3 regions of the Amycolatopsis sp. NPDC104819 genome follow, and region 3 is predicted to be linked to each of the others. Evidence: riboswitches for the same ligand, from Rfam matches in the RefSeq annotation. Region 3 holds a riboswitch; each other region holds the start of a gene.

Region 1 (10,010 bases), on a different contig from region 3:
TGGCCGCCGTGATCACCGCGCGGGACGCCGCCAGCCGCTGCGCGTCGGTCCGGACGTCCAAACCGGACGGACCCAGCGCGGCGCCGAGCACCGCGGTCGGCAAGCCGTCGAGGGGGAGGCCACGCCCCAGAGCCTCCAAAGTGGAACGAACGGCTTCGCGGCCGAGCCAGAACGCCGACCCCTCGTCACCGAGGAGCCAGCCGTACCCGCCCGCGGTGCCGGCGAGCCGGCGTTTCCGGATCCGGCCTGCGATGGAACCGGTGCCGGCGACGAGCACGGTCCCGTCCGGGGCCGATGTCGCGGACGCGTAAGCCACTTCGGCGTCGGCCACGACCCGCACGGCGGTGAGTCCGGCGCGCGCCCACGCCGCGTCGAACACCGCCGCCACGCGCACGTCGCTGAGCTTGCTGACCCCGGCCATGCCGACGACGCACGCGCGCACGTCGCGCGGGTCGTGCGCGCCCAGCGCCGCGGTGATCGTCTCGGCGATCCGGCCCGCGGCGACCTCGGGGGTGTGCGCGTTGGGGTTGGCGCCGTCGCCGCGCCCGGTGCCGAGCACGACGCCGGCGGCGTCGACCAGTGCGGCCCTGGTCGACGTTCCGCCGGCGTCGACGCCGATCGCGAAGCTCACCTCGTCTTGGTCACCTTCAGCAGGCCGCGCGGGCTGTCCGGGTCACCGCCGCGGGCGAGGGAAAGCCCGAGCGCGATCCGCTGGAGCGGCAGGATCTCCAGGATCGGCGCGAGCTCCTCGGCCGACGGCGCGACGTCGATGCGCAGCGCCGCGGGCACCTCCGAGGCGGCCGAACCGACCGCGAGGACGTCCGCGCCGCGCTTGCCGACGGCCTCGAGGACCTCGTGCATCGCCTGGCCGCCGTGCCCCTTGCTGGTCACGGCCAGGACCGCGGTTTCGCCGTTGACCGCCGCGACCGGGCCGTGCAGCAGGTCCGCGCCGCTGTACGCGCGGGCGGCGAGGTAGCTGGTCTCGGCCAGCTTCAGCGCGCCTTCGAGCGCCGAAGCGTAGGAGTAACCGCGGCCGGTGGTGAGGACGCGGTCCACGAATCGGTACCGGTCGACCGCGCGCTGCACGCCCTCGGCGGCGCCGTCGAGGGTCTGCTGCGCCAGCTCGCCGATCTTCTCGGCGTCCGCCGCCTTGCCGCCGCGCACCGCGTCGATCAGGAGGTAGAGCGCCATCAGCGTCGCGGAGTACGTCTTGGTCGCCGCGACGGCCTTCTCGACGCCCGCGCCGATGTCGATCCCGAGCTCGGACGCCGCCCGCAGCGGCGAGTCGGGCGTGTTGGTGACGGACACCGTCAGCGCGCCCTGGCGCCGCGCCGTTTCGGTGACCTCGATCAGGTCGGGAGAACCACCGCTCTGGCTGACCGTGACGAACAGCACGTCCCGCAGATCGGGGCGCGCGCCGTACAGCGTCGCCGTCGACGGGGAAACAAGACCAGCCGGAAGGCCGAGCAGTACCTCGATCAGGTACTTCGCATACAACGCTGCGTGGTCACTTGATCCACGCGCGGCGAGCAAAGCGAAGCGCGGGGGCCGTTGTGAGATCTTTTCCGCCACCCCGGCGATTTCCGCCTGACGCTCGACCAGTCCGGCCAGGACGTCCGGTTGCTGGGCGATCTCCGCGGCCATGTGCTCGCCGGGCCGTTGTTCGGTCATCATTTTCCTCTCCACCTCCGGCATTATGTACCGGACTCAGGCGGCGTCGGTCAGGTCTAGACCAATGTTAGTGGGGCGGCGCGTTTGGGGAAAAGGGTACGTTTCTTACGGGGACGTGGCGCGTATGAGGGAAGACATAGGGAGTCGGGCATGTTGGAAACCACCACCACGGGCGAGGCGGGCGCCGTCGCCGGGATGCGCGGGCAGCGCGAGCCCAAGTACTGGGCACTGAAACAGCACCTCCTCGACCTCCTGGACGTGCTGCCGCCCGGCTCGCCGATCCCGACCGAACGCGCGCTCGCCGGGGAGTTCACGGTCTCCCGCACCACCGTGCGCCAGGCGCTGGCCGACCTCACCGCCGAGGGCCGCCTGCACCGTGTGCAGGGAAAAGGCACCTTCGCGGCCGAGCCGAAGCTCGCCCAGCGGCTGCAGTTGTCCTCCTACACCGAAGACATGCGCAAGCAGGGCCTGAAGCCGTCGTCGAAGCTGCTCGAGCTCGACGAGCTGCCGGCCGAGGGTGACCTCGCGAAGCTCCTCGGAATCCGCACCGGTGCGAAAATTCTTCGCCTTCGACGGCTTCGACTGGCGGACTCGCAGCCGATGGCGCTCGAGACGTCGCACCTCCCGGCCGGCCGGTTCCGCGGGCTGCGCAAGCACATTTCCGCGGGGGGATCGTTGTACGCCGTTCTACGCGAGCAGTACGGCGTCGAGCTCGAACGCGCGGAGGAGACGATCGAGACCTCGCTCGCCGGGCCGCAGGAGGCCGAGATGCTCGGCGCGGACGTCGGCATGCCGGTGCTGATGCTGACCCGGCACTCGTTCGCGACCGACGGCAAGCCGGTCGAGTTCGCCCGCTCGGTCTACCGCGGCGACCGCTACAAGTTCGTGACGACGCTGCTGCCGTAACCACGCGGTTGACGGGCGTCTCCGCGCACGGTGGAGTGGGCACGTGACAGCCACTGAAGACACCGGGATCCGGTGGGGCACCGGGGCGGCCCGGGGCGTGCTCGCGACCACCATCCTCGGGTCCGGCATGGCGATGCTCGACGGCACGATCGTCAACGTCGCCCTGCCCCGCATCGGCGAGGAGCTGCACGCCTCCGTCGCCGGTCTCCAGTGGATCCTCGACGGTTACATGCTGGCCCTCGCGGCGCTGATCCTGGTCGCCGGCTCGCTCGGCGACCGCTACGGCCGGCGCCGCATGTACCTGATCGGCGTCGTCTGGTTCGGCGTCGCCTCCGGGCTGTGCGCGGCGGCGACGTCCACCGAGGTGCTCGTCGTGACGCGCATCCTGCAGGGCATCGGCGGCGCCCTGCTGACCCCCGGGTCGCTCGCGATCCTCCAGTCGTCCTTCGCGCACGACGCGCGCGCCCGCGCGATCGGCGCGTGGTCCGGCCTCGGCGGCATCGCGGCCGCCGCCGGGCCGCTGCTCGGCGGCTTCCTGGTGCAGGTCTGGTCGTGGCGGCTGGCGTTCCTGATCAACGTGCCGATCGCGATCGCCGTGGTCCTGATGGCGCGCCGGTTCGTCCCGGAGTCCCGCGACGAGCAAGCGACCGGCCACCCGGACTTCGGCGCCGCGGCGCTCGGCGCGATCGGCCTCGCCGGGGTGACCGGCGCGCTGGTCGAGGCGCCGGGACGCGGCATCGGCGACCCGATCGTGCTGGTCGCGGGCGTGCTGGGGATCGTCGGGCTCGCCGCGTTCGTCTTCGTCCAGCACCGCTCGCGGGAGCCGCTGGTGCCGCCGTCGCTGTTCCGCGACCGGACGTTCACCCTGTCGAACGCGCTGACCTTCGCGATGTACGCGGCGCTCGGCGGCGTGATGATGCTGCTGGTCATGCAGCTGCAGGTGTCGCTCGGTTACTCGCCGACGGCGTCCGGGCTGGCCGGGCTGCCGCTGACGGTGATCATGCTGCTGCTCTCCGGCCGCTCGGGCGCGCTCGCCCAGCGGATCGGCCCGCGCCTGCAGCTGGTCGTCGGACCGATCGTCGTCGGCATCGGGATGCTGCTGATGCTGCGCATCGCGCCCGGCGCGTCCTACCTCGGCACGGTGCTGCCCGCGGTGGTGGTGTTCGGGCTCGGCCTGGCGACCGTCGTCGCCCCGGTGACCGCGACGGTGCTCGCCGCGGCCCCGGACCGCTACGCCGGTGTCGCGTCCGGGGTCAACAACGCCATCGCGCGCTCCGGCGGGCTGCTGGCCGTCGCGGTGCTGCCGGCGGCGGCCGGGCTGACCGGGTCCGCGTACGCCGACCCTGTCGCGCTCACCGCGGGCTGGCGGATGGCCCTGGTGATCTGCGCGGTGCTGGCGATCGCCGGCGGGCTGATCGCGCTGGGCATCCACAATGGCGTCCTGGCTCCACCGTCCGAGCCGACGGCTCCGGCCGCCGACGAGTCCCCGCACCTGGGCGAGTGTTACCACTGCGGTGTCGAGGGCCCGCCGACGCACGTCCGCCGCGGCAGCCCGGTCGCCGGGTCGTAACGCCGGGCTAACCCGCGAGGACCTCCGCGAAGAGGGCCGGGTCCGCGTTGCCGCCCGAGACGATCGCGACCGTGCGGCCTTCCGGCAGCTCGGCCGCGTGGTGGAGGTACGCCGCCGTGGTCACCGCGCCGCTCGGCTCGGCCACCAGGCGGGCCTTGCCGGCCAGGACGCGCATGGCGTCGCGGATCTCGTCCTCGGTGACCGTGACCATCGTGCCGACGACCTCCTTCAGGTGCGCGAAGGTCAGCTCGGACGGCTGCGCGCGCAGGCCGTCGGCGATCGTGCGGGCGCGGTCGGCCATCGGCCAGTCGACCTGGCGGCCGAGCCGCAGCCCCTCGGCCGTGTCGCCGGCGAGCGCGGGTTCGACGCCGACGACCTTCGCGCCGGGGCAGCGCGCCTTGATCGCGACGCCGACACCGGAGGCCAGCCCGCCGCCGCTCACCGGCACCAGCACCACCTCGACGTCCGGCAGCTCCTCGGCGATCTCCAGGCCCGCGGTGCCCTGCCCGGCGATGATGGCCGCGTCGTCGTAGGGCGGCACGAGGGTCAGCCCGCGTTCGGCGGCCAGTTCGTGCGCTTTGGCCTCGTGCTCGCCGATCGGCACTTCGATCACCTCCGCGCCGTACGAGCGGGTGGCCTCCACCTTGATCCGCGGCGCGATGTCCGGCACGACGATCACCGCGGGCACGTCGAACTCGCGCGCGGCGTACGCGACCGCCTGCGCGTGGTTGCCGCTCGAGTACGCGATGACTCCGCGGGCGCGCCGCTCATCGTCGAGCGTGGCGATCGCGTTGAACGCACCACGCACCTTGAACGCGCCGATCGGTTGCAGCGACTCGGGTTTGAGCCACAGGGACCCACGCGGATCCCACGTTTGGAGCAACAGCGGCGTGCGCACGGCGACACCTTCGACGCGCTTCGCGGCCGCCTCGATGTCAGAGATCGTCACCAGTTCCATGTGCCGATTATGTCAAGAAAGTGTTCGGCCATAAGCGTCCATTATGGACAGTCGGAGTGGTGCTTCTCACGTCGCGGCAACGCGGGGAGTTTCCCGCGCGCCTTACACGTTGGACAGGGGAGAAGACTTACTACCGGATCGGGATCATGAGCAAGGAGAAAGCAGCGGCTTCCGAGTTGGACACGGCGAAGGAAGAAAAGTCCGGTCTGCGCATCGCGCAGGTGATGGCGGCGGCGCTCGCGGCGGTGACCGCGGCGCTGCTGGGCTCGACGCTCGGCGTGGCGGGCACGGTGGTCGGCGCGGGTGTGGCGAGCGTGATCACGACGGTCGGCGGCGAGATCTACCTCCGCTCGCTGCAGCGCACGCGCGCGGCCGCGCTGAAGGCCCGGCAGCTGGCGACGTCGGGCATCCGGCGGCGAGGTGGAACCGGTTCCGAAGTGGCGCTGACCGACCAGCCGACGGTCCAGCTGCCCCGGCCGGACTCACCTCCTGAGGAGGAGCCGTCCCGGCTGCGCAAACTGCGCTGGCCGTTGGTGATCGGCACGAGCGTGGTGGCGTTCGCCGTGGCGATCCTGGCGATAGTGGGGGTCGACGCGGCCACGGGCGGTCGCGTGGCGGGCGGCACCGGCGCGGGCATCGGCAAGATCTTCGGCGGCGGTGGCGGCCAGCCGGACAAAACCCCGTCGACCACCCCTTCGACGTCGCCCGAGGACACCCAGAACTCGCCGACGCCCAGCACCGAGACGACCACGGAGACCTCGGCCCCGCCGACCACATCGTCGCAGTCCCCGACCACCACGCCGACCACCCCGAGCACGACGGCCCAGCCGCCGTCGACCTCGGCGGCGCCGCCCACCAGCCAGGGCGCGGCGAGCACGCCGACGCCCTGACCGGCGACGTCAGGGCAGGCGGGCGCGCAGTTCCCGGGCCGCGGCTTCGGGGTCCTCGGCTTCGGTGATGGCCCGGACCACCACGATCCGGGACGCGCCCGCCTCCAGCACCTCCGGGAGCCGCGGCACGTCGATGCCGCCGATCGCGAACCAGGGCCGCGCCGGAGTGGCCGCCGCCGTCGAGCGCACCAGGTCGAGGCCCGGCGCGGACCGGCCGGGCTTGGTCGGCGTCGGCCAGCACGGGCCCGTGCAGAAGTAGTCCACGCCCGGCTCCGACGCGGCCGCCGAGGCCTGGCCGACGGAGTGCGTCGAGCGGCCGATCACCACGTCGTCACCCAGGATCCGCCGGGCCAGCGGGACCGGGATGTCGTCCTGGCCGAGGTGAAGCACGTCCGCGCCGACCGCCAGGGCGACGTCCGCGCGGTCGTTCACCGACAGCAGCGCGCCGTGCCGCTCGCACGCCTCGGCCAGCACCTCCAGCGCCGCGATCTCTCCCGCGGCTTCCAAGGCGCCGGTCTTGTCGCGCAGCTGGATGATGTCGACGCCGCCGGCCAGGGCCGCGTCGGCGAAGGCGGCCAGGTCGCCGCGGGACGTGCGGGCGTCCGTGCACAGGTACAGGCGCGCCGCGTCGAGGCGGGCGCGGATCTTGTCACCGGAAAGGGCGGGCATAGCGGCGACCGTACCTCGCGAGCTAGGGTGAACGAGTCCGCACGGGAGCCCGAGGCACGGGCTGAGAGGGAGCTGCCGCTCCGACCGTGGAACCTGATCCGGGTCATGCCGGCGCAGGGAGCGTGATCCCATGACGAACCTGGCAGTGGTGGGCGGCGGAGTGATCGGCCTGTCCACGGCTTGGCGTGCCGCCGGCCGGAAGCACCAGGTCACCCTGTACGACCCCGAGCCCGTCCGAGGTGGCGCGTCCTGGCTGGCCGGCGGCATGCTCGCCCCGGTCACCGAGGCCTGGCCTGGCGAGGAAGACGTCCTCAGCCTCGGCGAAGAGTCGTTGAGACGCTGGCCCGGCTTCGCGAGCGACCTCGCGGCCGACGGCGTCGACCCCGGCCTGGCCGGGCACGGGACGCTCGTGGTCGCGTTCGACAGCGCCGACGCCGGTCACCTCGACATCCTCGCGGGCTACCTGCACTCGATCGGCCGCGCGGCGGACCGCCTCACCGGCCGCGAGACCAAACGTCTCGAACCCGGCGTCGGGTCCGTCCGAAGTGGACTCCACGTGCCCGGCGACCTGGCCGTGGACAACCGAAAACTCCTCAACGCCCTGTACGCGGCCTGCCAGAAGCGGGATGTCCGGTTCGTCCGTGAACGCGTCACGGCCATCCCGGACGCCGACGCCGTCGTGCTCGCCGCGGGAGCGTGGACCGGGCGGCTGCACCCGCAGCTCGCCGACGCCGTCCGCCCGCTCAAGGGGGAGATCCTCCGGCTCAAACCCCGGCGTGGCTGCCTGCCGCCGCCGTCGCACACCGTGCGGGCCGTCGTCGAGGGCCGGCCGATCTACCTCGTCCCGCGCGGCGACCAGGAGCTCGTCCTCGGCGCCACCCAGTACGAAGCGGGCTTCGACCGGGCCGTCACCGCGCGCGGGGTGCGTGAGCTGATCGAAGGCGCCGAACGGGTCTTCCCCGCGATCACCGAGTACGAGCTGGCCGAGGTCGCCGCGGGCCTGCGGGCCGCCAGCCGCGACGCGCTGCCGTACCTCGGTGTCCTGGACGACGGCGTCTTCGCCGCGACCGGGCACCACCGCAACGGCCTGCTGATGGCCCCGGTGACCGCGGACGCCGTGGTCGCCTGGCTCGAGGGTGAGAAGCCGCCTGAAGGCACCGAAGCGGCTTCGCCCGACCGCCTGCACCAGAAGGAGCACGTGTGATGGAGATCAAGCTCAACGGGAAGTGGACGGAGTTCCCGGACGGCGCCACGGTCGCCGACATCCTCGAGGCGTCCGGCGGGCAGCGGCCCGGGATCGCCGTCGCGGTCGACGGCGTCGTCGTCCGCCGGAGCGACTGGGCGGCCACCGCCGTGCCCAAGGGCGCCGGCGTCGACGTGCTCACCGCGGTCCAGGGAGGCTGAAGTGGACGTCGAACCGCTGGTCATCGGCACTGCCAAGCTCCGGTCGCGGCTGATCATCGGCACCGGCGGCGCGGCGAACCTCGCCGTGCTCGAACGCGCGCTGGTCGCCTCCGGCACCGAGCTGACGACTGTCGCCATGCGCCGAGCCGACGCCGAAGGCGGCTCCGGCGTCCTCGAACTCTTGAAAAGGCTGGGCATCGAGCTGCTGCCGAACACCGCGGGCTGCCGCACGGCCGCCGAAGCCGTGCTCACCGCGCAGCTGGCGCGCGAGGCGCTGGATACCGATCTCATCAAGCTCGAGGTGCACGCCGACGACCGGACGCTGCTGCCGGACCCGATCGAAACCCTCGACGCCGCCGAGCGGCTGGCCGCCGACGGCTTCACCGTGTTCGCCTACACGAACGACGACCCGGTGCTCGCGCTGCGCCTGGAGGAGGCCGGCTGCGCCGCCGTGATGCCGCTGGGCGCGCCGATCGGGACCGGCCTCGGCATCCGGAATCCGCACAACATCGAGCTGATCGTCTCGCGGGCGGGCGTGCCGGTGATCCTGGACGCCGGAATCGGCACCGCGTCGGACGCGACGCTGGCGATGGAGCTCGGCTGTGACGCCGTCCTGCTGTCCACGGCGGTCACCCGCGCGGCGGACCCCGAGCGGATGGCGGCGGCGATGCGGGCGGGTGTCGTCGCCGGCCGGCTGGCCCGCGAGGCCGGCCGGGTGCCGCAGCGTTTCTGGGCGCACGCGTCGAGCCCACCCCGGTGAACCTGGTGCCTTAACGCCGAACGTGCACCGCGAACCCGTAAGGTGGACGGCACTTTCCGGCGCACCCGCGGCGGGGCAGGGCAGAAGGAGCCAGCCGTGACCAGCACCTCGGTCCAGGACGTCTCGGGCAGGCTGTACCTCGCCGTCGGGAGGCTGTCCCGGTCACTGCGGCAGGCCGGCGTGCCGGGCCCCGGCCACGGCGCGATCTCGGCGCTGGCGACGCTGGTGATCTCCGGTCAGCTGCGCCTCGGCGACCTCGCCGCGAAGGAGGGTGTCGCCGCGGCGACCATGTCGCGGATCATCGCGTCCCTCGTCGAGGCGGGGTACGTGAGCCGCGAGCCGGATCCGGTCGACCGCCGCGCGTGGCTGGCGAAAGCGACGGAAGAGGGTGAGCGGCTGGTGTCGGGTGTCCGCTCGACGCGCGTGCAGGAGCTGAACCGGCGGTTGGACCGGCTGTCGCCTGAGCACCGTGAAGCCCTGACGGCGGCGATTCCGGCGCTTGAAGCGCTGATCGCCGACGAAGACCGCTAAGCCGGCTGCCCGTCCGGCATGAGCCGCCGGGTGATCCGGCCGAACAGCTCCGCCAGCGGCTCGCCCACGTCCCGGCCGAACTCCGTCAGCCCGTAGGTGACCCGGGGCGGTGTCGTGGGCTCGACCTGCCGCCAGATCAGGCCGTCCTCGACCAGGGCGCGCAGGGACTGGGCGAGCATCTTCTCGCTGATGCCCTCGATGCTCTCGCGCAGCTCGAAGAACCTGAGGTCGTTGCTCTGCAACGAGATCAGGACCCAGATGCCCCACCGGCTCGTCACGTGGTCGACGACGTCGCGCGCGGGGCAGTCGGTGTGAAACACGTCATACCGGGCCGCGGCGGCGGTCGGGGTGAGCTGTGAGCCTCCGGTCATGTCATGAGCTTACCCAAAGGTATGTCCTTACCAGAAGTTAGCTCGGCTCCTAGCGTCGGTGACGACATCGGACGAAGGAGCTTTCATGATCGTGGTGACCGGGGCTACCGGGAACGTGGGCCGGCCGCTGGTGCGGGCGCTGGCCGAGGCGGGGCAGCAGGTGACGGCGGTGTCGCGGCACGCCGCGGCGGTGCCGGACGGCGTCCGGCACGTGGTGGCCGACCTCGCCGAGCCGGCCGGGCTGGAGCCGGCGCTGGCCGGAGCGAAGGCGGTGTTCCTG
Region 2 (10,010 bases), on a different contig from region 3:
AAGCCTGCTGGTCGCGCCGGAACACGACACGCTCCTCGACCACTTCCTCTCGGTCACGGTCACCGACCGGGTGCGGCCGGTGGACGCGATGCGGCGGCTGCGCGCGCGCTTCCCCCATGCCGTGCACCTGGAATGGGAGCCCGAGGGCGGGTCCGCCGGCGCCCCGCTGCGGTACTCCGACGCCGTGCGCGGCCGGTCCGACATCGAGATCTCGCGCAGCTTCCTCGACGACTGCCGCGGCGCCCCGCCGACCGAGAGCGAAGAGAAGCTCCTTTTCCACGCGCTCGAAGCGGCCGACCGGGGGGCGCTCGCGAAATGAGGCTGCACAGGCTGGAGGTCGAGGCCTTCGGGCCGTACTGCGCGCGCGAAGTGGTCGACTTCGACGTGCTCGGCGCCGACGGCCTCTTCCTCCTGCACGGCGAAACCGGCGCGGGCAAGACCACCTTGCTCGACGCGATCGCGTTCGCGCTGTTCGGCGTCGTCCCCGGCGCGCGCAACGAGGCGAAGCGGCTGCGCTGCGATCTGGCCGAGCGCGACCAGATCACCGAGGTCGCGCTCGAACTCACCGTGCAGGGCCACCGCCTCAAGATCGTGCGCAATCCCGAGTACCAGCGGCCGAAGCGGCGCGGCGAGGGCACGACCACGCAGCAGGCGCGCGTCTCGCTGAGCTGGGTCGGCACCGCGCCCGCCGGGCTGCCGCCGGAGGGCCTGATCCGGATCGAGGAGGTCGCGCGCACCGTCGAGCGGCTGCTCGGGATGACCGCGGCCCAGTTCTTCCAGGTGGTGCTGCTGCCGCAGGGCGAGTTCGCCCGGTTCCTGCGGTCGGACACCGCCGAGCGCGAGAAGCTGCTGGAGCGGCTGTTCGGCACCGAGCGCTTCGCCGACGTCGAACGCTGGTTCGTCGACCTGCGTGCCGAGCGCGGGCGGTTGCTCTCGGAACGCCAGGGCGAAGTGCGAGAGCTGCTGGCGAGGTATGCGCAGGAGGCGCAGCAGGATCCGCCCGAAGACGCTGTGGCCGAGTGGGTCGGCAGCGTGCTCGCGACGGCGGAAGAGCGCGTCGGGCAGGTCACCGCGGAGGAAAACCGGGCCCGGTCAGCCGCGCAGCGCGCCGACGTCTACCTGCAGGAAGAACGCGCGGGCGCCGAGAAGATCCGCCGGGTCCGCACCGCGCACCTGCGGCTCGTCGAGATCACCGAGCAGGCGCCGCAACGCGCCGAGTGGGCGCAGGAGGTCGCGGCCGCGCGGCGGGCGGCCGGGGTGGCCGTCGAGGCCGAGCTGCTGGACCGCCGGGCCGCCGAACTGACCGACGCCGAGCAGGCGGAGAAAGCACGAGGGGTCGAGCTACGCGAGTTCGGCACCCGGGCGACCGGCGACCTAAAGGCGCGCGCGGCCACCGCGCGTGAAGAAGCCGGCGCGGTGGCGGAGCTGGTCGCCGAGGCCGAGCAGCAGGAGCTCGACGTCATGCGGCGCGACGACCGGAAACTGGCCGCCGTCACCGCCGGGCAGCAGGTCGAAGAGCTGACGGCCGAGCTGGCCGCGATCCCCGGCCAGCTGGGCAAACTGCGGTCGGACGCCCTCGCGGCGGCCGAAGCGGAAGCGAAGCTCGACGGCGCCCGCGCCCGGGTCGACGAGCTGAGGACCTTCGTGCGCGACGCGGCCGAGCTGCCCGAGGCTCGCGCGAAAGTCGGGCGTGGCGAAGCGAAGCTGCGCGAAGTAGTCGACGCGCACCAGGCGGCCCGGCAGCACCGGCTCGACCTGCGTGAACGGCGCCTCGACGGGATGGCGGCGGAGCTGGCCGCCGCCTTGCCGGCGGGCGGGCCTTGTCCGGTGTGCGGGTCGGCCGAGCACCCGGCGCCCGCGAACCGGGACGTCGAGCTCGTCGACCCGGCCGAGGAGCGGGCCGCCGAGGAAGCCGAGCAGGCCGCCGACGCGGTGCGGCAGCGGGTCGTCGTCGCGCTGGAAGAGGCCAAAGCGCGGCTGGCGGGCCTGCTGGAGCGGCTCGGCGAGCGCACAGCCGAGTCGATCACGGCCGAGCTGGCCGAAGCCCGTGCCGCGGTCGGTTCGTTGACGCAGCAGGCAGCGGCGAAGGCGAGGCTCGGCGAGCAGGTCGTCTTGCTGGAACGCGACCTCGAGCTGCGGACCGAGCGCCGGCACCGCGCCGAGCAGGCGATGGCCGAGGCCACGGCCGACGTCCGGGCGCTGGACGAACGGCTCGCCGAGCGCGAACGCCGTCTGGTCGCCGGGCGGGGTGAGTTCGCGGACGTCGGCGCCCGGCGAACACACCTGATCGGGCTCGCCGGCGCCTTGGAAGCGGTCGCCGAAGCCAGGACGGCGGTCGCGGGCGCCCGGGAACGCGTCGCCCAGCAGCGCACGCTGGTCGAGGCGGCGGTCAAGGCGAAGGGGTTCACGTCGCTGAAGAAGGCACGGGCCGCGATGCTGCCGGACGAACAGATCGAGAAGCTGGAGCAGGGCATCGCCGAGGCCGAAGCGGCCGCGGCGGGAGCGCGGGCGCTGCTGTCCGAACCGGACCTCTTCGGGATCTCGCCGGACGACGTCGCGGACGTCGGCCGTGCGGCCGACTCGGCGCAGCTGGCGCGGGCCCGCGCCGACTCGGCGTACGCGGCGCTGCGGGTCGCCACCACGCAGCACGAGGAGCTGGACCGGCTGGCCGGCCTGCTGCGCAAGGCGCTGGCCGGGCTCGCCCCGGCCGAAGCGGAGTACGCCGAGCTGCGCGCGCTGGCCGACGTGGTCAACGGGCGCGGGCAGAACAGCCGGAAGATGTCGCTGCGCTCGTACGTGCTGGCCGCGCGCCTGGAGGAGGTCGCCGTCGCCGCCACCCACCGGCTGCGGACGATGAGCCAGGGGCGCTACTCGTTTGTGCACTCGGACGCGGCCGGCGCGCGCGGCACCCGCGGCGGCCTGGGCATCGACGTGCTGGACGACTACTCCGGCACGATCCGCCCGGCGAAGACGCTGTCCGGTGGCGAGTCGTTCCTCGCGTCGCTGGCCCTGGCGTTGGGGCTGGCCGACGTCGTCGCCGGGGAGACCGGCGGCGCGCTGCTGGACACGCTGTTCGTCGACGAGGGCTTCGGCACGCTGGACGCCGAAACCCTCGACGTCGTGATGAACATCCTCGACGAGCTCCGCGCGGGCGGGCGGGTCGTCGGCCTGGTGTCGCACGTCGAGGAGCTGCGGCAGCGCATCCCGACCCGGCTGCGCGTCCGGAAGTCCCGCACGGGCTCGACCGTGGAGGTGCGTGCCGGCTGAGGACTCGGACAAGATGAAGGCATGACGGACCAGCCGCCGAACGGCCTGCCTCGCTACCGCCTGCTCACCGGACCGGACGACGCGAAGTTCTGCCACCGGGTCAGCGAGGCGCTGGAGCTCGGTTACCGCCTGCACGGCTCACCGGCCGCGACCTTCGACGGTGACCAGGTGATCGTGGCCCAAGCGCTGCTGTGGCGAGGCGAGCAGGGCTGACGCCGGATCAGGCCGCGCGCCGGAGGTACATCCCGGCGTAGGAGCACCACGGCGTCCACGCCCGGGCTCGTTCGGACAGCGAATCCGGTGTGATGCCCAGGGTTTCGGCGCCCCGCCGGACGGCGGTGTCCCCGGTCAGCAGGACGTCCGGTGCGCCGAGGACGCGCATGAGCACGTAGTCCGCGGTCGACGCCGTGATGCCCGGGCACGTCAGCAGGTCGGCGCGCAGCTCGGCCGCGTCCCGGCCGACGTGGACGTCCAGCGTGCCCTCGGCCAATGCGGCCGCGACGCCGGCGACGGCCTCGCCCAGCTCCGCCGTCGCGATCTGGGCCGCCGTCGGGAACAGGCGCGTCACGCCCCACTCGCCCGGCACCTCGTCGCCGAGCGCCGCGGGAACGCGGTTGTCGAGCAGGGCGCGGAGCACCAGCTCGTCACCGTCGACCGTGCCCGGGACCCGGATGCCCGGCACGGCCTCGACCATCGGCGCCAGCGCCGGGTCGGCGCCGAGGACACGGGTGACCGCCGCGGGGTCGGCGTCCAGGTCGAGCAGCCGGCGCACCCGGCTGACCGCGCTGCCGAGGTCGCGCAGGTCGGTGAGCAGCAGCTCGCAGCGCACGTGGTCCGGCTCCGGCGTCAGCCGGACGCTGCCGCTGCCGTGGGCGAGCCGCAGCGTGCGGGCGAACGACGTCGCCGTGACTTCCTCGACGCCCGGTACCGCGTAGGCCGCGAAGAAGCGAAGCAACCCAGGCGCGTCGAATGGCGGCCTGAACGGCAACCGCAGGCTGAGGCGCGTCCCGCTGGCGTCGCCGTGACGGCCGCGTCGAGAAGCCGCGAAGGCGCGAAGCTGCGACGGCGTTGTCGCGAACACCTCGCGGATCGTCTCGTTGAACTGCCGCACGCTGGAGAAGCCCGCCGCGAACGCGACGTCCGTCAGCGGCAGCCCGGACATCTCGATCAGCAGCCGCGCCGAATGCGCTCGGTGCGCCCGGGCCAGCGCGAGCGGGCCCGCGCCCAGCTCGGCGGTGAGCACCCGGCCGAGCTGGCGTTCCGAATAACCGAGGCGCCGCGCGAGGCCCGGCACGCCTTCGCGCTCGACGGTCCCGTCGGCGATCAGGCGCATCGCCCGCGCGGCGAGGTCGGCGCGCACGTCCCAGTCCGGCGAGCCGGGCACGGCGTCGGGCAGGCACCGGCGGCAGGCGCGGAAGCCGTTGGACTGCGCGGCCGCGGACGTCGGGAAGAAGCGGACGTTCTGCTCCTTCGGCGTCGACGCCGGGCAGGACGGGCGGCAGTAGATGCCGGTGGTGCGGACGGCCATGATGAACTGGCCGTCGAAGCGTGAGTCGCGGGCGGTGACCACGCGGTAGCAGCGCTCGGCGTCGCGCCAGAGTGCGAGCGTTTCGGTGACCATGGATTCGAGCATGCCAGCAGGTCAGCGCCGTCGCTGGCGGAAATCCGACGGGGCGCTGGGCGCGTGGGGCCCGGCCGGGCGAGCCACGTAGACTGCGAGATCGTGAGTCTGACCCTCGGTATCGTCGGCCTGCCCAACGTCGGCAAGTCCACCCTGTTCAACGCGCTGACCCGCAACGACGTGCTCGCCGCGAACTACCCGTTCGCGACGATCGAGCCGAACGTCGGCGTGGTGCCGCTGCCGGACCCCCGGCTGGACAAGCTGGCGGAGCTGCACAAGTCGGAGAAGATCGTGCCGGCGGTGGTGTCCTTCGTGGACATCGCGGGCATCGTGAAGGGCGCGTCCGAGGGCGCCGGGCTGGGCAACAAGTTCCTCGCGAACATCCGTGAGGCCAACGCGATCTGCCAGGTCATCCGCGTGTTCGACGACCCGGACGTGATCCACGTCGACGGCCGGATCGACCCGTCGAGCGACATCGAGACGATCAACACCGAGCTGATCCTCGCCGACCTGCAGACGCTGGACAAGGCGCTGCCGCGGCTGGAGAAGGAAGCTCGGACCAAGAAGGAGAACAAGCCCGCGCTGGACAACGCGCAGAAGGCGAAGGAGATCCTCGACGCCGGGCGCACGCTCTTCCAGGCGCAGAAGGAAGTCGACTTCGACGCGCTGCGCGAGCTGAGCCTGCTGACGACGAAGCCGTTCCTCTACGTCTTCAACGCCGATGAGTCGATCCTCACCGACGAGGCCCGCCGCGAGGAGCTGGCGAAGCTCGTCGCGCCCGCGGACGCGGTGTTCCTCGACGCGAAGGTCGAGGCGGAGCTGCTGGAGCTGGACGACGAGGAGTCGGTCCGCGAGCTGCTCGAGTCGGTCGGCCAGCCGGAGCCGGGGCTGTACTCGCTGGCCCGCGCGGGGTTCCACACGCTGGGGCTGCAGACGTACCTGACGGCGGGCCCCAAGGAGTCCCGAGCCTGGACGATCCCCCAGGGCGCAACGGCCCCCCAAGCGGCGGGCGTGATCCACACGGACTTCGAGCGCGGCTTCATCAAGGCGGAGATCGTCTCGTACGACGACCTGATGGCGGCAGGCTCGATGGCGGCGGCCCGGGCGGCGGGCAAGGTCCGCATGGAGGGCAAGGACTACGTCATGGCCGATGGTGACGTGGTGGAGTTCCGCTTCAACGTCTGACGCGCTGTCTCCGTAGCGCTCGATCACTGGTTGTTATTTTCATTGGACGCAGGATAAACTGCGCCCAATGAAAGCGTCGCCGAGCCTGCTGCCCCTGCTGCGTTCGCGCATGCAGGGTGAGCTGCTCGCGCTCGTCCTGCTGCACCCGGAGCGCGAGTACACCATCACGGAGCTCGCCGACGCCTGTGGTGTCACGCCCACCGCCGTCCTGCGTGAGGTCGAGCGGCTCGTCGAGGGCGGGATCCTGGAGGCGCGGCGGGTCGGCCGGAGCCGGCTGGTCAAAGCCCGCACCGACACCCCTCTCTACCGGCCGTTGAGCGACCTCATCGCGGTCACCTTCGGGCCGATGCCGCTGCTCGCCGAGGCCTTGTCCGGGCTGGCCGGCGTGACCGAGGCCTTCATCTACGGCTCCTGGGCGGCGCGTTACCGCGGTGAACCCGGCCCGCCGCCCGGTGACGTCGACGTGCTCGTTGTCGGCTCGCCCGATCCGGACGAGCTCTTCGACCTGGCCGAAGGCGTGTCGCGGCAGCTGAACCGTGAGGTCAACGTGCACCGGATCTCGCCCGAGTCGTGGGCTGCTGAGAGCGCGGATCCGTTTGTCACCAGCGTGCGTGAACGTCCGCTGGTCCCGGTGAACCTCGGCCAGGAGGCCTGATGCCCCAGTGGAACCAGGGACGTGAGCGGATCGACGCGTTCATCACCCGCGGTGCGATCGAGCACGTTCCGGCGTCGCGGGAGGCCGCCGAGGCCGAGCTCGTCCGAGCGCGCACGCACCTGGCTTCGGCGCTGCGGCTGAAGGAAACCGATCCGGAAGGCGCGTACACGCTGGCTTACGACGGCGCGCGGCGTGCGTTGGCGGCCGTCTTGCAGAACCAGGGCCTGCGCGTGACGAGCCGGGGTGGGCACGTCACCGTCTACGAGGCTGTGCTCGCTCAGCTCGACCCGCCGTTGGGGCACGTGTTGCGCCCCTTCAACCGGATGCGGGCCCGCCGCAACGAAGTCGCCTACCGATCCTCGGAGGCGCCTTCGCTGACTGCGGAGGACGTGGCGGCCGACGTCCCGAAAGTGGAGGCCCTCATCGAAGTGGCCGAGAAGGCGATCCCGAACATGCCGCGGTACTGACGGCGGTGGTTCAGCCGAGCAGGCCCATCAGGGCGATGGCGATCAGCACCACCGCGGGGGCGAGGGCGTTGATCCAGGCGCGCTGGGCGGCGGTGAGGGTGGCGGTGCTGTTCATGGCTCTTCCTAAGGCCGAATCCGATGCTTCCGCCCTGCTCAGCGCGCTGATCTTGCCGTTTGTTAGCGGCTGTGATCGAACTCACCGGCATCCGGGTGACGGCGGCCGCGGGCGGTGAACCAGAGCACACCGCCGGCCGCTGCCACCATCGTCGCGAATGCCGCCGTGCCGACCACGATCGCCTGCGTCATGACTCGTCTCTCCTAGCAAAGTTGTTTACCGAGAGACGTCGAAACGGCCAGAAAGTGCACTCAGCGTAACCGAGGTCACAACGAAGAAAGCACCGAGTCGATCTCGGCGGCCAGCGAGAAGTCCTTCTCCGTCAAGCCGCCCGCCGAGTGGGTCGAGAGGCGGAACGTCAACGTGCGCCAGCGGATGTCGATGTCCGGGTGGTGGTCGGCCGCTTCGGCGAGCACCGCGACGCGGTCCACCACCTCGATCGCCTGCGGGAAGCTCGCCAGCTCCACCTCGCGGGAGATCACCGCGCCGGACCGGGTCCAGCCGGCGCCCAGTCGTCCGTCGGCTTCGGAGTCGCTCAAGATTTCCGTCATGTCTCCATGGTCGTACGTCCTGGACTAGGCTGCACGGTTGCCACGGGAGTCCGGTCAGCCGGGCTGAGAGGCGGGTCACCCCGCGACCGTTCGCACCTGACCGGATCATGCCGGCGAAGGGAGGGCTCTTCCTCCTCGTCCGGTGAAAGTGCAGGAGGGTAGATGAAACGCAGGGCTGTTCGCGCCGCGACGGCCGTCGCCGCCGTCAGCGCCGTCGCCGCGGCGTGCTCGCTGTCGGACGGAGACGGTGGCACGCAGCAGACGCCCACCGTCACCCTCGTGACGCACGACTCCTTCCTGGCCCCGCAGGAGGTGCTCGACGCCTTCCAGAAGCAGTCGGGCATCAAGATCTCCGTGCTCAAGCAGGGCGACGCCGGATCGCTGACCAACAAGCTCGTGCTGACCAAGGCCAACCCGGTCGGCGACGTCGCGTACGGCGTCGACTCGACCTTCGCCTCGCGCGCGCTCACCGAAGGCGTCTTCGAGCCCTACACCAGCCCGGAGGCCGACCGCGGGCCGCAGCGCTACGCCGTCGATCCCGAGCACCGGCTCTCCGCGGTCGACGTCGGCGACGTCTGCGTCAACGTCGACACGAACTACTTCACGAGCAAGGGCATCGCGGCCCCCGAGACCTACGACGACCTCGCCGACCCGAAGTACAAGGACCTGCTGGTCGCCGAGGACCCGGCGACCGCTTCGCCCGGGCTGGCGTTCCTCCTCGGCACGGTCGCCAAGTACGGCGAGGCGGGCTGGAAAGACTACTGGACCAAGCTGAAGGCCAACGGCCTCAAGGTCGTCAGCGGCTGGGAAGAGGCCTACACCAAGGACTTCTCCGGCTCGTCCGGCAAGGGACCGCGCCCGATCGTCGTTTCGTACGCCTCCTCGCCGGCCGCCGAGGTGGGTGACGACGGGAAGCCGCGCACCAAGGCGCTGCTCGACACCTGTTACCGGCAGGTCGAGTACGCGGGGGTGCTGGCGAACGGCAAGCAGACCGAGAGCGCGCGCAAGGTCGTCGACTTCCTGCTCTCGCAGCAGTTCCAGGCGACGGTGGCCGCGAACATGTACGTCTACCCCGCGCGCCAGGGGGTCGACCTGCCCGCGGGCTGGGCGCAGGTCGCGCCGCTGCCGCAGAAGCCGCAGACGCTGCCCGCGGACCAGGTGCAGGCCGGACGCGAGAAGTGGATCGGCGAATGGCGCACGCTCGTGCAGTCCTAGCCCCGCCGAGGACGGCCCGCGGCCTCGGCCTGACCCTGCTCGGCCTGGCCCCGATCGGCTTCCTGGTCGTGTTCTTCGCCTGGCCGGTGCTGGCGATCGTCGGCCGCGGGTTCGCCGCGGGCGGGCTCGACGTCGTCCTTGGCGACCCGCGGACCTGGCAGCTAGCCGGGTTCACGGTGGCGAGCGCGGCCGCGTCGACGGTGGTCGCCGTGCTGGCCGGGCTGCCCGTGGCGTTCGTGCTGGCCCGGGTGAAACTGCCCGGCGTCGGCCTCGCGCGGACGCTCGTTCTGGTGCCGTTCGTGCTGCCGACCGTTGTGGTCGGGCTGGCGTTCCGGGCGCTCTGGCCGGACGGCGGCGTGCTGCCGATCGTGCTGGCCAACGCCTTCTTCAACGTCGCCGTCGTCGCGCGGACCGTCGCCGGGCTGTGGGCGCGGCTGGATTCGCGGACGACCGACGCCGCCCGCGCGCTGGGCGCGTCACCGTGGCGGGCGTTCCGCTCGGTGACGCTGCCGGCGCTGGCGCCCGCGATCGCGTCCGCCGCGGCCGTGGTGTTCCTGTTCTGCGCCACCAGTTTCGGGGTGGTGCTGATCCTCGGCGGCGCGAAGTACCGGACCCTGGAGACCGAGATCTACCTCCGGACGGTCGACCTCCTGGACCTCTCGGGCGCGGCGGCCCTTTCGCTGATCCAGTTCGCCGCCGTGGTCGCCGCTCTTGTCCTCGGCGGGCTCGCGCGACGTCGCAAGGAAGGCGCCCGGACCGGGGCCGGCCAGGCGCGGCGCCCGCGCGGCGGGGAGTGGTGGGCCGTCGGCGCCGCGGGGGTCGTCCTGGCTCTGGTGCTGACGCCGATCGTCGCGCTGCTCGCCGAGTCGGTGTCGAGTTCGGACGGCTGGAGCCTGGCCGGTTATCGAGCGTTAACCAGCACTGGCGAGAAGGG
Region 3 (10,010 bases):
CGCGAGTCACGCGCCCAATCACGCGAGTTACGTCCCCAATCACGCGAGATCGGTCCCCGATCACGCGAACCGACCGGGCCGACACAGCGTCCCCCCGTGATCCGCGGGGCATCACGCGTGATCCAGGAGGCATCACGCGTGATTGGCGGGGCATCACGCGTGATCGGAGGGTCGACACGGGTTCCGCCCGTCCATCACCTCCTGCGCGGCCGCCGGATCGCTAGGGTGAACGGCGTGAGCCACCCGCAGATCACGCTGACCGTCCGGCACACGCCGTCCGCGCTGGACACGCGCCGCGGCGTCGTCCGGCTGCACCCCGAAGTCCTCGACGCGCTGGGCCTGCGGGCCTGGGACGCCGTCCACCTCACCGGCGCCCGCGTCAGCGCCGCCCTCGCCGCGCCCACCGACGAGGCCGACGTGCCGGGGGTGCTGCTCACCGACGACGTCACCATGTCGAACCTCGGCGTCACCGAAGGCGCCGAGGTCGTGGTCGCGCCGGCCGAGGTCGCGGCGGCGAAGACGGTGACCGTCGCGGGGTCGCGGCTGGCCAGCGTCTCGGTCAGCCCGCACATGCTGCGGCTCGCCCTGATCGGCAAGGTCCTGACCGTCGGTGACGCCGTTTCGCTGCTGCCGCAGGACCTCGCGCCGTCACCGGGGTCCGACGCGGCCGGCCTGCGCGGCCAGCTCTCTCGCGCGATCGGCGCGACCTGGACCAACGAGCTGCTCACCGTCACCGCGACCGAGCCGGCCGGCGCGGTCGCCGTCGGGCCGTCCACTGTGGTCGTCTGGCGGGACGGCGCGCGCCCCGCCCCCGAGCCCGCCACGCCCCGCACGGCGACCGCGCTCGTCCGCACCTCCGCCGTCACCGCGGCCGAGGAGTGGATCGACGCGGAGATCGTCGAGGACGAAATCACCGTCCAAGAGACCGCCGAGCCGGCCGTGCCGCTGGCCGACCTGATCGGCGCCGAAGCCGCCGCGCGCAAGCTCGCCGAGTGGTTCGACCTGGCCTTCCACCGGCCCGAGCTGCTCGCGCGGCTGGGCGCGCCCGCCCACCTCGGCGTCCTGCTGTCCGGGCCCGAAGGGGTCGGCAAGGCGACGCTGGTCCGCTCGGTCGCGAGTGACGCCGACATCCGCGTGGTCCCGGTGGCCGCGCCGAACCTCGCCGTGCTCGACCCGAACGTCGCCGTCGCGCGCCTGCGCGAAGCCATCCGCGCGGCCGAGGAGCCCGCGGTGCTGCTGCTCACCGACGTCGACGCGCTGCTGCCCGCGGCCACCCCGCCGCCGGTGGCCACCGTCGTGCTGGAGGAGCTGCGGACGGCCCTGCGGCGCGAGCGGTTCGCCGTCGTCGCGACGACGGCCCGCGCGGAGTCCGCCGACCCGCGGCTGCGCGCCGCCGACCTGCTTGACCGCGAGCTCGGCCTGGCGCTGCCGGACGCGAAGATCCGCCGTGAGCTGCTGAACGTGCTGCTGCGCGACGTCCCGCTCGACTCGGGCATCGACTGCGGTGTCCTCGCCGAGAAGACGCCGGGGTTCGTCGCGGCGGACCTGATCGCGCTGCGGCGGGACGCGGCGCTGCGGGCCGCGCTGCGCCAGCGTGAGACGGCCGAGCCGCGGATCTCCCAGCAGGACCTGCTGGACGCGCTGGCGACCGTCCGCCCGGTGTCGCTGTCCACTTCGGACAACCTGGCGACCGGCGGGCTGACCCTGGACGACGTCGGCAACATGGTCGACGTCAAGCAGTCGCTCACCGAGACGGTGCTGTGGCCGCTGCGGTACCCGGACTCGTTCGCGCGGCTCGGTGTCGAACCGCCGCGCGGCGTGCTGCTCTACGGGCCGCCCGGCGGCGGCAAGACGTTCCTGGTGCGGGCGCTGGCCGGCACCGGCGCGCTGAACGTCTTCGCGGTCAAGGGCGCCGAGCTGATGGACAAGTGGGTCGGCGAGTCCGAGCGCGCGGTGCGGGAGCTGTTCCGCCGCGCCGCCGAGGCCGCGCCCGCGCTGATCTTCCTGGACGAGATCGACGCGCTCGCCCCGCGCCGCGGCCAGTCGTCGGACTCCGGCGTCGCCGACCGCGTGGTCGCGGCGCTGTTGACCGAGCTCGACGGCGTCGAGCCGATGCGCGAGGTCGTCGTGCTGGGCGCGACGAACCGGCCGGAGCTCGTCGACCCGGCGCTGCTGCGGCCGGGACGGCTCGAGCGGCGCGTCTACGTCCCGCCGCCGGACGCCGAGGCCCGCGCCGCAATCCTGGTGGCCAGCTCGAAGAACACGCCGCTGGCCTCCGATGTGGACCTGGCGGAGATCGCGTCCACTCTGGACGGTTATTCGGCCGCCGACTGCGCGGCCCTGATCCGCGAAGCGGCCCTGACGGCGATGCGCGAGTCCCTGGAGGCCCGCGAAGTCACGGCGGCGCACCTGGACGCGGCGAGGAAGGCGGTCCGGCCGAGCCTCGACCCGGCCCAGCTCGCGACCCTCGAGGCGTACGCGAAAACCCAGGCCGGAGAGTGAAAAAGGGGCGTCACCCGCGGGTGACGCCCCTTCGGGGGAAGATCGTCAGCTGCCCTTGTGGCCGGACTGGTATTCCTTCGTCACGATGATGATCAAGCCCGGCGTCGCGCTCTCTATCCCGGGGAACCGCGGCTCGGCCTTGATCCCGAACTCCTGCGCGAGCTGCTTCGCCGCCGCTTCCTCGTCGGTGCCCGGCCGGTAGAACGCCGTGGTCGTCGGGATGGTGCCCTGCGAGTAGTTGCCGACCTCGTTGACCGTCCAGCCGCCGCCACGGAAGTCGTCCGCCGCGCGGTCCGCCAGGCCCTTGATCGTCGAGTTGTTGAACACCCGGACGGTCACCCACTTGTTGCCCGCCTGCTGGTCGCCACCCGGCTGCCCGGGCTGACCCGGCCGGCCGGACGTCGGCTGCCCCGGGGGCGGGGTGGTCGGCGACGGCGGAGTGGGCGACGTCGGACTGGGGGTCGTCGACGGCGGCGTCGACGGTGAAGTCGGCGGCGCCGACGTCCCGCCGGACGTGCCCGGCTGCGTGGCCGTGCCGCTCGGCCCGGCCTCGTTCGACCCGTCACCCCCGCTCAGCGCGGAGATCCCGCCGATCACGGCGGCCACGATCGCCACACCGACCAGAACGACGCCCGCGGCCTTCATCGGCCGGGACATCCCCGAAAACACGCTCATTTCAGCTCGATCCCCAGTCGCCGGGCGCCACGCTTGCGCTGCCGGGCGGCGCGCGTCTTGCGCAGCCGCTTCACCAGCATCGGGTCGGCTTCGATCGCCTCCGGCTTCTCCAGCAGCTTGTTGAGCAGCTGGTAGTAGCGCGTTGCCGACAGATCGAAGCGCTCGCGGATGGCGTTCTCCTTCGCCCCGGCGTGTCGCCACCACTGACGCTCGAACGCGAGGATCTCGACCTCGCGTTCGGTCAGGCCGGGCACGGGCTTCGGCGGCGACGGCTGCGGCTCAGCCATCGACTCCGCGGCGTCCATCCGAGTCCCTCTCAATCGGGCGTCATGGCGAATCAGACCTAGCTCCTCCGCGGGCGCCATTCAACCACGGAAGCGGCCGCCGACGTGGGCATCCGCGTCGGCGCGTCACGGTCTGGTGCAGGTCTACCAGAAGGGTCCGACTAAACTGCGTGGTCGTGACCATCCACCCCATCGTGATCGCCGGCGAACCCGTGCTGCACCAGCCGACCCGGGAGATCACCGAGTTCGACGAGAAGCTGAGCACCCTCGTCGACGACATGTTCGAGACGATGTACGCCGCCGAGGGCGTCGGCCTCGCGGCCAACCAGATCGGCCTCGACCTGCGGGTGTTCGTCTACGACTGCCCGGACGACGAGGGCGTGCGGCACAAGGGCGTCGTCGTCAACCCGAAGCTCGAGACCTCGGAGATCCCGGAGACCATGCCGGACCCGGACGACGACTGGGAGGGCTGCCTCTCGGCGCCCGGGGAGTCGTACCCGACGGGCCGCGCGAAGTGGGCGAAGGTGACCGGCGCCGACATCGAGGGCAACCCGATCGAGGTCGAGGGCACCGGCTACTTCGCCCGCTGCCTGCAGCACGAGACCGACCACCTGGACGGGTTCATCTACCTGGACCGCCTGGTCGGCCGGCACGCGCGCGCGGCGAAGAAGATGCTGAAGGCGAACAAGTGGGGCGTCCCGGGCCTGTCGTGGCTGCCGCCGCGCACCCCGGAAGACGACGGCGCCGTCATCTGACCCGGCCGGTCGTGAGTGGTAATTAGGGTTAGAACCCGAATTACCACTCACGACATCTTCAGCAGCCGAGGAAGTGGCAGCGGACCACCTTCGGCGTCTCCAGGGTCGAGCCCGCCTTGACGTCCCAGGCCAGCCGGACGTACTGCGCGTGCGTCCAAGCCAGCGGGGTCGCCGACGCGTTCGGCGTGCCCACCGGGAAGCCGGTCTGACCGGACGGCGGGTTCTCGTCCCACACCTGTTCCGGCATGGTCTCCGCCGAGCTGCTCACCCGGCCGAGGTCACGCAGCCGCCGCGCGGCCGACGCCGGGTCGCCGAGCGTCAGCTCGTACTCTCCGCGCTCCCCCGCCAGCAGCGGCCAGAGCCGGCCGAACGTCGTGCGGCTCTCGGCCGGGAACGTGTAGTCCCACGGTGAGCCGTCGGCCTGCTCGCCGTAACCGTCCTTCGTGTACCGGTGCCAGAACTGCCCGGTCGGCGTGGTGAACGCGATCTCCTTGTCAGTGACGCGGACGCTGTTGCGGATCACCGGGTCGTCGGCGCGGTAGATGCCGAGCCGCACCAGGTCGAGGAACCCGGCGTCGGTGACCGCCCGCTGGTCCATCGTGACGCTCGAGTTGCCGAGGTTGTACGTCGTCCCGGCGTTCGCGTTGCCGTCCTTGGTCAGCCGGACGAAGTACGGGTCCTTCGACAGCGGCCCGTTCGTGGTGATCGTCTGCTTCGGCAGGTCGGCCTTGAACTGGTCGGCCGCGGCGAGGTAGCGGGCGGCGTCCGCCGAAGCGCCGTTGTGCGTGGCGAGGTCCGCCGCGCAGACGAGCCCGGCGATCACGGAGGCGATCGTCGACGGCGACCACCCGTCCTGTTCCTCCCAGCGCTCCTGCTGGGTCCACGGCGACGCCTGACCGTTGGGTCCCTTGTAGGACAACAGGAACTCGGCCGCCTTGCGCACGCCGGGCCAGACGTCGGCGCGTCCGAGCTGCTGGGCCAGCACGATCGGGAAAGCGGTTTCGTCGAGCTGGACCGACGTCCAGTACGGCACGCCGTCCACCCGGCTGTTCTGCGGCAGGTGCCCGTCGGCCTGCTGCTGCGTGCCGAACATGTAGGTCACCGCACGGTTCGCGGCCGCGGTGTCGCCGCCGGCGGCCAGCCCGGTCGCGATCTGGTAGAGGTCCCGCGGCCAGACCAGGTGGTAGGTGCCGGACGGCGACCACTCGGGGTCGTTGTTGCCGAAGCGCCACGGCATGCTCGGCGACGCGATGAACGCGCCCGGGTGGTGCTTGTCCTCGCTCGCGGCGAGCGTCAGCATCGACGCCTTGTAGAGGTCACGCTCGCTGTCGGTCTTCAGCGACGACGGCGGTTTGCTGATTCCGCGCAGGTACTGCTCCCAGCCGCGGTCGTAGGCGCGCGTGATGTCGCGGACGCCGCGTCGCTGCGACGCCTGCGCGCTGCCGAGCGCGTCGGACGCCTTCGCGCCCATGCCGAGCGCGAGGGTGACGTGCCGGTTCCGGACGCCGTCGGCGCTCGTCTGCCCGGTCAGCACGACGTTGCCCTTCGCGGCGGTGTCGTAGGTCTTCAGCTTGAACGTCGTCATGAGCTGCGCGGTGCCGTCGGAGTTGCCCGCGTAACCGACGCTGGTCCGCACGAAGGCGGGTTTCGCGGTGAGCGCGGCGGCGTTCGTGGCGTCCGCCGCGGTGACGGCGTCACCCTTGCGCGCGGCCGAGTCGTCGGAGCCGTCGTTGGTCAGGTCCGGGTCGGCGACCGCGTAGAGCTGGTACGGCCGCCCGGTGAGCGACTGGAAGTCGACGTCCACCAGCACGGTCGTGGCGGCCGGGTCGGTGACGTAGGTCTTGCGCAGCCGCCAGCGGTGCTGGTCGTCGGTGATGGTCTGCTCGTAGGTCAGGCTGTCGTCGTCGGTCCGGCGGACCTGCTGCGACTTCTCCGCGTAGTCGAGGTCGGCGAAGCTGCGGCCGTCCGTGACGACGAAGTTCATCGACCGGACGCTCGGCGTCGACAGGTCCGGGTAGTAGACCTCGGACAGCTGCCCGCCCTGGAGCGTGAACCAGACGTTGCTCGACCGGTTGTGGGCGGTGCCGAAGCCGGTCTTGTTCGCGGGCAGCCAGCTCGGATGGGTGCCCGGGGCGCCGGGCGCCTCTCCCTGGGCCGCCGCGATCCCCGGGACCAGCCCGGTGACCAGCAGCCCGGCGAGGGCGCCGAACATGAGTTTGCGCATATCAACCCCACAGAAAGTCACTTCTGCACCGTTACAGAAGCGCCTGGAAGTGTCTCGCCGATCCTTCACGGGCGCATGGTCCGATCCGGTGAACCACTGACCGTCACTGGTCCGGTCGGCGGTTCACGGACAGCGAACTCCCTCCGGCCGGTTTCGAGCGCAGACTTGTAGTACCTGCAACGGTGTAATCGAGGTGCCCATGGAAGACGCGATGGACGCGTACTCGCGCGCGGTGAGCACGGTCGCCCGGACCGTCACCCCGCACGTCGCCGGGGTGCAGCTCGCGCGCGGCAGCGGCTCGGCCGTCGTCTTCGCCGAGGACGGCCACCTGCTCACCAACGCCCACGTCGTCGACGACCACCGGCGTGGTGTCGCGACCTTCGCCGACGGCAGCGAAGTGCCGTTCGACGTCGTCGGCGCCGATCCGCTGTCCGATCTCGCCGTGCTGCGGGCGCGCGGCGAGACGCCGTCGGCCGCCGAGCTCGGGGACGCCGACCAGCTCGTCGTCGGGCAGCTCGTGGTGGCCATCGGCAGCCCGCTCGGCTTCTCCGGCACGGTCACCGTCGGGGTCGTGAGCGCGCTCGGCCGGGCCCTCCCGGTGCGCCACGGCCGCGCCGGGCGCGTGATCGAAGACGTCATCCAGACCGACGCCGCGCTCAACCCGGGCAACTCCGGTGGCGCGCTCGCCGACTCCACCGGCCGGGTCGTCGGGATCAACACCGCGGTCGCCGGCGTCGGGCTCGGGCTCGCCGTGCCGATCAACACGACCACTCGCCGGATCATCGACACGCTCGTGGTCGAAGGCCGGGTGCGGCGGGCGTACCTCGGCGTCGTCGGCGTGCCCGCGCCGCTGCCGGACGACATCGCCGAGCGCACCGGCCAGACCGCCGGGCTGCGGGTGCGCGAAGTCGTCGCGGGCGGGCCCGCCGCGCTGGCCGGGCTACGCGCCGGCGACCTCGTGCTGACCGTCGGGCGCACCCGCGTCTCGGACGCGCAGGGCATCCAGCGGCAGCTGTTCGCGGAAGTGATCGGCACCGCACTGCCGATCACCGTGCTGCGCAACGGAGCCATGGTCGACGTCTACGCCACTCCGGCCGAGTTGGTCGGGTGACTTGAGTATCGCGCCCCGGCGTGGCATGGTCGGTGGCACAACACCAACGCGGGAGCTCGCGCCATGGCGGGCTGAGAGGGTGACTGGGGTTCTCCCGGCGTCACCGACCGCATGAACCTGACCGGGTAATGCCGGCGTAGGGAGTGAAAGTCGTTGACGACGCTCGAAAACAATGCTGCCCTCAATGTCACGACCGGCCCGATCACGGGCTCGCACAAGGTGTACCACCAGACCGAATCCGGGCTCCGTGTCCCGGCCCGCCGCATCGACCTCTCGAACGGCGAACATTTCGACGTCTACGACACTTCCGGCCCCTACACGGATCCGGAAGTGTCGATCGACGTCCACAGTGGACTCCACCGGCTGCGCGCCGGGTGGGCCGACGGGCGTGAGCACAACACCCAGCTCGGCTGGGCCAAACAGGGCGTGGTCACGCGGGAGATGGAGTACATCGCCGCCCGCGAACGGGTTTCGCCGGAGTTCGTGCGGGACGAGGTCGCGCGCGGCCGGGCGGTGATCCCGGTCAACCGGCGCCACCCCGAGTCCGAGCCGATGATCATCGGCAAGAACTTCCTGGTGAAGATCAACGCCAACATGGGCAACTCGGCCGTCTGGTCGTCGGTCGAGGAGGAGGTCGACAAGATGGTGTGGGCGACCCGCTGGGGCGCCGACACGATCATGGACCTCTCCACCGGCAAGCGGATCCACGAGACGCGCGAGTGGATCATCCGCAACTCGCCGGTCCCGGTCGGCACCGTGCCGATCTACCAGGCGCTCGAAAAGGTCAACGGCGAACCGGAAAAGCTGTCGTGGGAGGTCTACCGCGACACGATCGTCGAGCAGTGCGAGCAGGGTGTGGACTACGTCACGGTGCACGCCGGCGTGCTGCTGCGCTACATCCCGCTGACCGCGCGGCGCGTCACCGGGATCGTCAGCCGCGGCGGCTCGATCATGGCCGCCTGGTGCCTCGCGCACCACCAGGAGTCCTTTTTGTACACGCACTTCGAGGAGCTCTGCGAGCTGCTGCGGCAGTACGACGTCACGTTCTCCCTGGGCGACGGCCTGCGTCCGGGCTCGATCGCCGACGCCAACGACCGCGCCCAGTTCGCCGAGCTGGAAACCCTCGGCGAGCTGACGCACCTCGCGCGCTCGCACGACGTCCAGGTGATGATCGAGGGGCCCGGCCACGTGCCGATGCACAAGATCAAGGAGAACGTCGAGCTGGAGGAAAAGCTCTGCGGTGAAGCTCCGTTCTACACTCTCGGTCCACTCGCGACGGACATCGCGCCGGCGTACGACCACATCACCTCGGCCATCGGCGCGGCCCAGATCGGCTGGTACGGCACGGCGATGCTGTGTTACGTCACGCCGAAGGAGCACCTGGGCCTGCCGAACCGCGACGACGTCAAGACCGGCGTGATCACGTACAAGATCGCCGCGCACGCCGCCGACCTGGCCAAGGGGCACCAGTACGCGCAGGAGTGGGACGACGAGCTGTCCAAGGCGCGGTTCGAGTTCCGCTGGAACGACCAGTTCAACCTCTCGCTCGACCCGGACACCGCGCGCGCGTTCCACGACGAGACGCTGCCCGCCGAGCCGGCCAAGACGGCCCACTTCTGCTCGATGTGCGGCCCGAAGTTCTGCTCGATGCGGATCACGCAGGACGTCCGCAAGTACGCCGAGGAGCACGGTCTGTCCACTGTGGAGGCCATCGAGGCCGGGATGGCGTCGAAGTCGGCGGAGTTCACCGAGTCCGGCGGCCAGGTCTACCTGCCCGTGGTGCAGCCGTGACACCGCCCACCGCCCTCACCATCGCCGGATCGGACTCCGGCGGTGGTGCGGGCATCCAGGCGGACCTGCGCACATTCTTCGCCCATGGCGTCCATGGCCTGGTCGCGCTGACGGCGGTCACGGTCCAGAACTCTTTGGGCGTGCAGGGTTTCACCGAGATCCCGGCGGACGTCGTGGCCGCGCAGATCAAGGCGGTGGCGTCCGACATGGGCGTCGGCGCGGCGAAGACGGGCATGCTGGCCACGGCCGAGATCATCCGCGCGGTGGCCAAAACCCTCGACGAGGTCGGCGGTGAGATCCCGCTGGTGGTCGACCCGGTGGCGGCGTCGATGACCGGGCATTCGTTGCTGCGCGAGGACGCACTCGAGGCGATCCGCACGGAGCTGTTCCCGCGGGCGGTCCTGATCACCCCGAACCTGGACGAGGTCCGCCTGCTGACGGGAGTGTCCGTTGTGGACACGGCGTCCCAGCGCGCGGCGGCGGAGGCGTTGCTGGAGTTCGGTTCCCGCTGGGTGCTCGTCAAGGGCGGCCACATGACGGGTTCGGCGGAGTGCGTGGACCTGCTGTCGGACGGCAGTTCGTTCATCTCCCTGAGCGGTCCCCGGTATGCGACGGAGAACACCCACGGCGGCGGCGACACACTGGCGTCGGCGATCACTTCGGGCCTG

Evidence for each region. A riboswitch is a leader RNA that binds a small molecule or an ion and turns the genes downstream of it on or off. The one in region 3 is predicted to bind thiamine pyrophosphate.
Region 1: it holds a riboswitch for thiamine pyrophosphate, as region 3 does, so the genes downstream of both, thiO (glycine oxidase ThiO) here and thiC (phosphomethylpyrimidine synthase ThiC) in region 3, are expected to answer to the same signal.
Region 2: it holds a riboswitch for thiamine pyrophosphate, as region 3 does, so the genes downstream of both, ACZ63E_RS13075 (thiamine ABC transporter substrate-binding protein) here and thiC (phosphomethylpyrimidine synthase ThiC) in region 3, are expected to answer to the same signal.

What each region holds. Positions count from the first base shown of each region.
Region 1 covers NZ_JBVJON010000034.1:2,865-12,874, forward strand. Annotated here, with positions in the region: gene ACZ63E_RS45790 (N-acetylglucosamine kinase) at 1-631, opposite strand, end outside; gene ACZ63E_RS45795 (SIS domain-containing protein) at 628-1,674, opposite strand; gene ACZ63E_RS45800 (GntR family transcriptional regulator) at 1,822-2,577, shown strand; gene ACZ63E_RS45805 (MFS transporter) at 2,621-4,147, shown strand; gene ACZ63E_RS45810 (threonine ammonia-lyase) at 4,155-5,105, opposite strand; gene ACZ63E_RS45815 (hypothetical protein) at 5,252-5,995, shown strand; gene thiE (thiamine phosphate synthase) at 6,005-6,664, opposite strand; TPP riboswitch at 6,696-6,801, shown strand; gene thiO (glycine oxidase ThiO) at 6,795-7,868, shown strand; gene thiS (sulfur carrier protein ThiS) at 7,868-8,068, shown strand; gene thiG (thiazole synthase) at 8,070-8,828, shown strand; gene ACZ63E_RS45840 (MarR family winged helix-turn-helix transcriptional regulator) at 8,925-9,359, shown strand; gene ACZ63E_RS45845 (winged helix-turn-helix transcriptional regulator) at 9,356-9,730, opposite strand; gene ACZ63E_RS45850 (SDR family oxidoreductase) at 9,816-10,010, shown strand, end outside.
Region 2 covers NZ_JBVJON010000004.1:56,511-66,520, forward strand. Annotated here, with positions in the region: gene ACZ63E_RS13030 (exonuclease SbcCD subunit D) at 1-319, shown strand, start outside; gene ACZ63E_RS13035 (AAA family ATPase) at 316-3,267, shown strand; gene ACZ63E_RS13040 (DUF1737 domain-containing protein) at 3,289-3,480, shown strand; gene ACZ63E_RS13045 (DNA-3-methyladenine glycosylase 2 family protein) at 3,488-4,888, opposite strand; gene ychF (redox-regulated ATPase YchF) at 4,991-6,073, shown strand; gene ACZ63E_RS13055 (ArsR family transcriptional regulator) at 6,141-6,728, shown strand; gene ACZ63E_RS13060 (hypothetical protein) at 6,728-7,195, shown strand; gene ACZ63E_RS13065 (hypothetical protein) at 7,373-7,501, opposite strand; gene ACZ63E_RS13070 (4a-hydroxytetrahydrobiopterin dehydratase) at 7,577-7,861, opposite strand; TPP riboswitch at 7,894-8,001, shown strand; gene ACZ63E_RS13075 (thiamine ABC transporter substrate-binding protein) at 8,024-9,076, shown strand; gene ACZ63E_RS13080 (ABC transporter permease) at 9,052-10,010, shown strand, end outside.
Region 3 covers NZ_JBVJON010000033.1:750-10,759, reverse strand. Annotated here, with positions in the region: gene ACZ63E_RS45710 (AAA family ATPase) at 235-2,502, shown strand; gene ACZ63E_RS45705 (LytR C-terminal domain-containing protein) at 2,548-3,177, opposite strand; gene ACZ63E_RS45700 (DUF3263 domain-containing protein) at 3,174-3,482, opposite strand; gene ACZ63E_RS45695 (peptide deformylase) at 3,638-4,216, shown strand; gene ACZ63E_RS45690 (glycoside hydrolase family 15 protein) at 4,275-6,440, opposite strand; gene ACZ63E_RS45685 (S1C family serine protease) at 6,640-7,551, shown strand; TPP riboswitch at 7,590-7,711, shown strand; gene thiC (phosphomethylpyrimidine synthase ThiC) at 7,705-9,342, shown strand; gene thiD (bifunctional hydroxymethylpyrimidine kinase/phosphomethylpyrimidine kinase) at 9,339-10,010, shown strand, end outside.